DNA from 2 places in the Acetobacterium sp. UBA5834 genome. Region 1 is predicted to be linked to the other one. Evidence: riboswitches for the same ligand, from Rfam matches in the RefSeq annotation. Region 1 holds a riboswitch; the other holds the start of a gene.
The links. A riboswitch is a leader RNA that binds a small molecule or an ion and turns the genes downstream of it on or off. The one in region 1 is predicted to bind thiamine pyrophosphate.
Positions count from the first base shown of each region.

Region 2: another riboswitch for thiamine pyrophosphate. It lies ahead of thiM (hydroxyethylthiazole kinase); the one in region 1 lies ahead of thiC (phosphomethylpyrimidine synthase ThiC).

Region 1 is NZ_DJGY01000012.1:39,194-42,613, reverse strand. It holds gene B3F51_RS02690 (HD domain-containing phosphohydrolase) at 1-601, opposite strand, end outside; TPP riboswitch at 1,037-1,133, shown strand; gene thiC (phosphomethylpyrimidine synthase ThiC) at 1,241-2,533, shown strand; gene B3F51_RS02680 (hypothetical protein) at 2,656-3,420, shown strand, end outside.
Region 2 is NZ_DJGY01000037.1:30,605-34,024, forward strand. It holds gene rsxE (electron transport complex subunit RsxE) at 1-47, shown strand, start outside; gene B3F51_RS08055 (electron transport complex protein RnfA) at 44-625, shown strand; gene rnfB (RnfABCDGE type electron transport complex subunit B) at 639-1,448, shown strand; TPP riboswitch at 1,684-1,794, shown strand; gene thiM (hydroxyethylthiazole kinase) at 1,880-2,704, shown strand; gene thiE (thiamine phosphate synthase) at 2,691-3,329, shown strand; gene B3F51_RS08075 (HAD family hydrolase) at 3,335-3,420, shown strand, end outside.

The DNA.
Region 1 (3,420 bases):
CATTGACGCCAGTTAAGGATTCAATGTACGCTATCATTTCGTCATCAACTGTTCTGACCATCACCAGACTACCATTACTGACCGCATTATGATTGGAATTGTTAACCCGCCCGGAGGCGATTAAATAAGGCTGTCCCTCCAGCATCATCAGACGCGTTGTGACATCCGCTTCATCAGTCGGCAGCCCGGTATAAAAGTTATTCTGGGTTATTTTTTCGATCAACGCCGCTGTCTGTTCTGCGGTCAGGTCAAAATCGTCAGCGCCAACCACCACACCGCTTTGGTTGACAAAGAGCATCATGTTTAAACTCAGGTTTTCCATGGTCTCATCATTCAGATTGACGGTCACATAATCCGGATTATGATCATTGATAAAATTATAGGTATCATCCCAATAGGCCCAATCCTTCAAAATGCTATTAAAGTTTTCTTTTTCGTTGTCAATAATCGCCTCAACCATTTCAAAATCCTTATCCATCTGATTTTGCTGGGCATCATCAACATAGCCGTAAAAAACCCAATAAAAAATTCCGTAGGTTACCCCCAGAAGCACTGCAGCACTGCAAAGGGCGATTATAATTGTTTTATATTTTAATTTCATCTGACACCATCTCGGTCTTCTTCTATGACCCATTTTTATTTGTCAATCGTTTTCATTTTATCGGCAACAGTAATTTGTTCAAAATCAACACTCACGTTATTCATTGATTTCTTTCTGACACATCCGACAATTATTAAACGTTAGCATTGCCATTTTCTGATTGTATCCGTATACCGGCGCTTTTATCCTTAAAATCGATCTTAACCTTATCATAACAATAATCAAACAAAAATGACAGTCCCTATTTGTAAATACCACTGCAATTTTTGACCTGATCCCCGGGCTATAAACAGGCCTTTGGGGACACCCGATAAAAATGCACTTATGGCCGTGCTGTTGGTATAGTCCCCCTGGGGGCACTTATTTCGCAAACAGCCCGATCGGCTCTTACATCTTGACATTTTCATTTTCCATGATATAATGCTGACAATTAAATATTTTTTGCGGGGGGACTTATTGTTGAGAAGGTTAAAACCTGACCCTTTGAACCTGTTAGTTAATACTAACGTAGGGAGGCAAGGCGTTTTGGCTTAATTTCTAATACGTACGTTTGGTGCTTTCCTATTGTGGAAGGCACTTTTTTATTACCCCAGATTTTAAATCAGAAAGGAAACGCTTGTGAAAAATTACCAAACCCAAATGGAGGCGGCAAAAAAGGGGCTTATCACCCCGGAAATGAAAACCGTGGCCCAAAAAGAAGGCCTCGATGTGACCAAACTGATGGCTTTGGTCGCCTGTGGTCAGGTTGCCATCCCGGCCAATGTCCGACATCATTCGCTTTCGCCGGAAGGCATCGGTACTGGTCTGAAAACCAAAATCAATGTCAACCTGGGGGTCTCCGGGGATTGCAACGATTATAGTCTGGAGCTGGAAAAGGTCAAACTATCCCTGAAATTTGGGGCCGAGGCGATTATGGATTTAAGTAATTATGGAAAAACAAATACCTTTAGAAAGCAGCTGCTTGAACTGTCGCCGGCAATGATCGGTACGGTTCCGATGTATGATGCCATCGGCTACCTGGAAAAAGATCTGCAGGCGATTACCGCCCAGGATTTCATGCGGGTGGTTCGGGCCCACGCCGAAGAAGGGGTGGACTTTATGACCATCCACGCCGGAATCAATAAGCGGGCGGTGGAAGCCTTTAAGCGGTCGGGTCGACGCACCAATATTGTCTCCCGGGGTGGCTCACTGATCTTTGCCTGGATGGAAATGACCGGCAACGAAAATCCCTTTTATGAATATTACGACGAGTTTTTAGAAATCCTCCGGGAGTTTGATGTCACCATCAGCTTGGGGGATGCCCTGCGCCCGGGCTGTATTGACGACAGCTCTGATGCTTCCCAGCTCAGCGAACTGATTGAACTGGGTCATCTGACCAAACGGGCCTGGGCTAAAGACGTTCAGGTAATGGTTGAAGGCCCGGGCCATATGGGCATCAACGAGATTGCCGCCAATATGGTTATTCAAAAAAGGCTGTGTCACAATGCCCCCTTCTATGTCCTCGGTCCGCTGGTCACCGATGTGGCTCCAGGCTATGATCATATTACCGCCGCCATTGGCGGTGCCATCGCTGCTGCCAACGGCGCCGATTTTCTTTGTTATGTGACGCCAGCCGAACATTTACGGTTGCCCGATATCAATGACGTCAAGGACGGTATCATCGCAACCAAGATTGCCGCTCATGCCGCCGACATTGCCAAAGGCATTCCCCAGGCCCGGGACTGGGATAATAAAATGTCCGATGCCCGGCGCCAGATTGACTGGGAAACCATGTTTGCGCTGGCCATCGATGGCGAAAAAGCCCAGGCCTATTATGAGAGCACCCCCACCGAAGAAAAACACAGCTGTTCGATGTGTGGGAAAATGTGTGCCGTGCGCACCACCAATATGATTCTGGATGGTCAAACCGTGTCCCTGCACGCTGAGAATTAATCAACTTTATTCGTTTTTTGATCAATTTTAGCTTATCTTTTTTCTTAATCAGCCGATATCCATGTTAGCGGATTGCGTCTATTTCTGGCGTAATCATTTCGTAAAAACATGGAGGTGGATTTATGAAAATCGAAAGTTCAAACGTTACAATGGCCAGCCAAAGCAGTTATATGGAAGCCACCAAAACGGTCGAATCCTTGCGTAGCTGGGATGCTCAGGGCAACTCTAAAACGACAACCACAACCATTTCTTCAGCAAAGGGAATGGATACCCTTGAAATATCAGAAGCGGCTAAAAATCTGCAGTTAAACAACCCGGCGCCACTATCGGCGGCCCCAGCCGAAGAGGAGGAAACCTCCTCCCTGACCAGTAAGGAAGAACAACAGCTGACCCTGCTAAAACGGATGATTGAGGCACTGACCAAGAAAAAAATCAGATTTGTGGTGCCCAAAAAAGCCACTCTGGAAGACCCGAAAATGAGTCAGGCGATCCAAAGTGCCTATTCCACCCGGAGTTCACTGCTGAGTGCTGCCGCCGGATGGGCTCAGGGTTTAGCCGGTGCACAACCCCGCAACAGCGTTCCTGCCAGTGGTGGCTTTGAATACCATCAGAGTGTCACCCACTATGAAGCCCAGAGCACGTCATTTCAGGCCCAGGCAGCCGTCACAACTGCCGATGGCCGACAGATCAATATCGATCTGCAATTAAATCTCAGTCGGGAATTCATCTCCCAGTCCAATCTGGATATCAAAGCTGGCAATGAACCCGTTCAAGTCGACCCGCTGGTCATCAATTTCGGAACTGGCAGTGCCTCACTCTCTGAGCAAAAATATGCCTTTGATATTGATGCCAACGGCAGCCTCGATCAAATTTCTTTTGTCGGTCCC
Region 2 (3,420 bases), on a different contig from region 1:
TGACTGAATATATGGAGAAAGCAGAAACAAAAAAGGGTGACCGATAATGGAATACGTTACTTTATTTATTAGTGCGGTAATTGTTAATAATTTTGTCTTAACAAAATTTCTGGGATTATGTATCTTTTTTGGCGTCTCAAAAAACTTAAGTGCGTCGATTGGGATGGGGATGGCGGTCACTTCGGTGATGACGCTGAGTTCAATGCTGGCCTGGGTGGTATACAATTTTGTGCTGGTACCACTGAACCTGACCTTTATGACAACAGCGGTATTTGTCTTGCTGATTGCCAGCTTTGTTCAGCTGCTGGAAATGGTTATCAAAAAACAGGCACCAGCTCTTTATAATATGTGGGGCATTTATCTTCTCCTGATTGCCACCAACTGCGTTGTTTTGGCGGTGCCGCTGCTTAACGCCGAATCCAGTTTTTCGTTCTTAAAAAGTGTAGTATATGCGGTGGGTTCGGGCCTGGGTTTTGCGCTGGCGATTATTTTAATGGCCAGCTTAAGAGAAAAACTGCGGCTGGCCGATGTCCCCAAACCACTGGAAGGACTGGGCATTGCCTTTATTCTGGCGGGGATGCTGGCCCTGGCGTTTACCGGTTTTTCCGGGATGATCACATTGTAGAGGAGTGACAGAGATGGAAACAGCACTATTAGTTGTCATTGTAATGTCTGCAATCGGATTGATTTTCGGTCTGATTCTGGCATTTGCCGACAAAAAATTCTCAATTGAGGTGAATCCGCTGATTCACATTGTCGATGACATTTTGCCCAAAGGTCAGTGTGGTAGCTGCGGTTATGCTGGCTGTCTGGCTTATGCCGAGGCCGTGGTGTTAAACCCGGAGGTGACCCCCAATTTATGTATCCCCGGGAAAAAGCCAGTGGCTGATTTGGTGGCGGAATTAACCGGAAAGTCGGCGCCGGAAATTGAACCGCAGATTGCCCAGGTGCGCTGTAAAAATACCATTACCCATGCCATCAAAAAATACAATTATGCTGGGGTGGAAGATTGCATTGCCGCCAGCCTGATTCAGGGCGGACCCAAGGGCTGCGAATATGGCTGCGTCGGTTTTGGCACCTGTGTGCATAGTTGTCCTTTTGGGGCGATGACCATGGGTACGGATCATCTGCCCTTGGTGGATGAAAAGAAGTGTACCGGTTGTGGCAAGTGTGCCACGGTTTGTCCCAAGGCGATTATTCATATGACGGCCATCGGGGCTCCGGTGGCGGTGCTCTGTAATTCCCGGGACAAGGGCGTAATTGCCCGCAAACTGTGTTCGGTGGATTGTCTGGGCTGTGGACTGTGCACAAAAAGCTGTCTGTACGATGCCATCACAGTTGAAAATAATCTGGCGGTGGTTAATCCGAAAATTTGTCTGGAAAAATGCAGTAATCCAACTTGTCTGGAAAAATGTCCAACCGGAGCAATTTATGATTTGAGACAGTAAAAACTGCAAAAAAAAACAGCCGGTCCGAATGACCGTGCTGTTTTTTTATATTAGGAATGAAAAGAAAAAGAGGAGATGTTTATCTCTAGTGTTTATCTTAGGCCTTGAACCTTTAGCCAAACTTTGAAAGAGGTTAAGTTTAAGTTAAATTAAGAATTCAATGGCTGCTTCAAACTGTCAAATCGGACTGGAACCCCGTTGACAAAAATCAAGTGATATGATAACCTTTATCACAATTAAAGAGTTGGGGAGCTTATGCATTTAGGCTGAGAGGAAGTAAATCGCTGCTTCGACCCATGTACCTGATACGGATAATGCCGGCGTAGGGAATTTATGTCAAACTGCTGTGCATTCGTGTACAGTTTTTTTTGTTTAAATCAGGAGTGTCACGATCAGGAAAGAGAATTTTATTAGTGGAAAGAGGTAAGCTTATGTTAAGAAAAATCCTGGAAAATGTCAGGAATCAGCCGCCGCTGGTTCATTCCATCACCAACTATGTGACCGTGAACGACTGCGCCAACATCGTGTTGGCCTGTGGTGGGGCCCCGATTATGGCTGACGATATCAATGAGGTGGAAGAAATTATTGCCATTTGCAATGCCCTGGTCATTAATATCGGCACCCTTAACGAACGGACGGTGGCATCAATGATTAAGGCTGGGAAAGAAGCCAACCGTCTCGGTCGGCCGGTAATTCTCGATCCGGTCGGCGCTGGTGCTTCGACACTGCGGACGGAGACCGTCTTTACGTTGTTAAAGGAAGTACAGTTTAGCGTGATCCGGGGCAATGTCTCGGAAATCAAAACCATCGATTCAGGTAGCGGCACCACCAAGGGGGTTGATGCTGATATCAGTGATGCCATCAGTGAAGATAATCTGGACGGGATGGTTGCTTTTGCCAAAGCCCTCAGCCAAAAAACCGGGGCGGTTATTGCCATCACCGGCGCCATCGACATTGTCGCCGACAGCCAGAAAGCCCTGGTGATTCGCAACGGTCACCCGATGATGTCCCGGATTACCGGCACCGGCTGTATGCTGACCACGGTGATTGGCAGTTATTGTGGCGCCAATCCTGATGATCTGCTGCTGGCTACCGCCGCTGCCGTCAGTTGCATGGGCCTGTGTGGCGAGCTGGCCTTTGCCAGGGTTGCGGCTGAGCAGGCCGGAACGGCATCCTTTCGTACCTACCTGATTGACGCCATGAGCCGAATGGATGCTCAAACATTAGCAGGAGGAATCAAGATTGAAACTCGATAAGCAGGCAATGTTACTTTATGCGGTTACTGACCGCAGTTGGCTGGGTGATCAAACCCTGGTGGAGCAGGTGGAAGAAACCTTAAAAGGTGGGGCTACTTTTATTCAGTTGCGGGAAAAAGAGCTGGAAATTGAGGACTTTATCCGGGAAGCCCGGGCCATTAAAAAACTGACCGATGCCTACAAAGTTCCCTTTGTTATTAATGATGCCGTTGAGGTGGCTCTGGCAGTGGATGCCGATGGGGTACATGTTGGTCAGGACGATATGGATGCCAGAGAGCTTCGAAAACGGATCGGGGATAAAATCATCGGTGTTTCGGCGGATACGGTGGAGCTGGCATTAAAAGCCGAAGCCGATGGTGCCGACTATATCGGAGTTGGGGCCATCTATGCCACGGATACCAAAACCGATGCCACGGTGGTGGCTTTTGAAACGATTGCGGCGATCTGTCAGGCAGTATCGATTCCGGTGGTGGCCATCGGCGGGCTTAACGAAACCAATATTCATTGCTTAGCAGGCACGGGAGTGGACGGGGTTGCCCTGGTATCGGCGATTTTTTCAAAAGCCGATATTCGCAAAGCAACCCGGGAACTTCGACAATTATCTGAGGCGATGACCAGGGCATGAATCAGGTGAGTATAAACACGGAGGGGATCATCTTTGATCTGGACGGTACCTTGATTGACTCGATGTCAGCCTGGGAAAACATTGGCAGTGA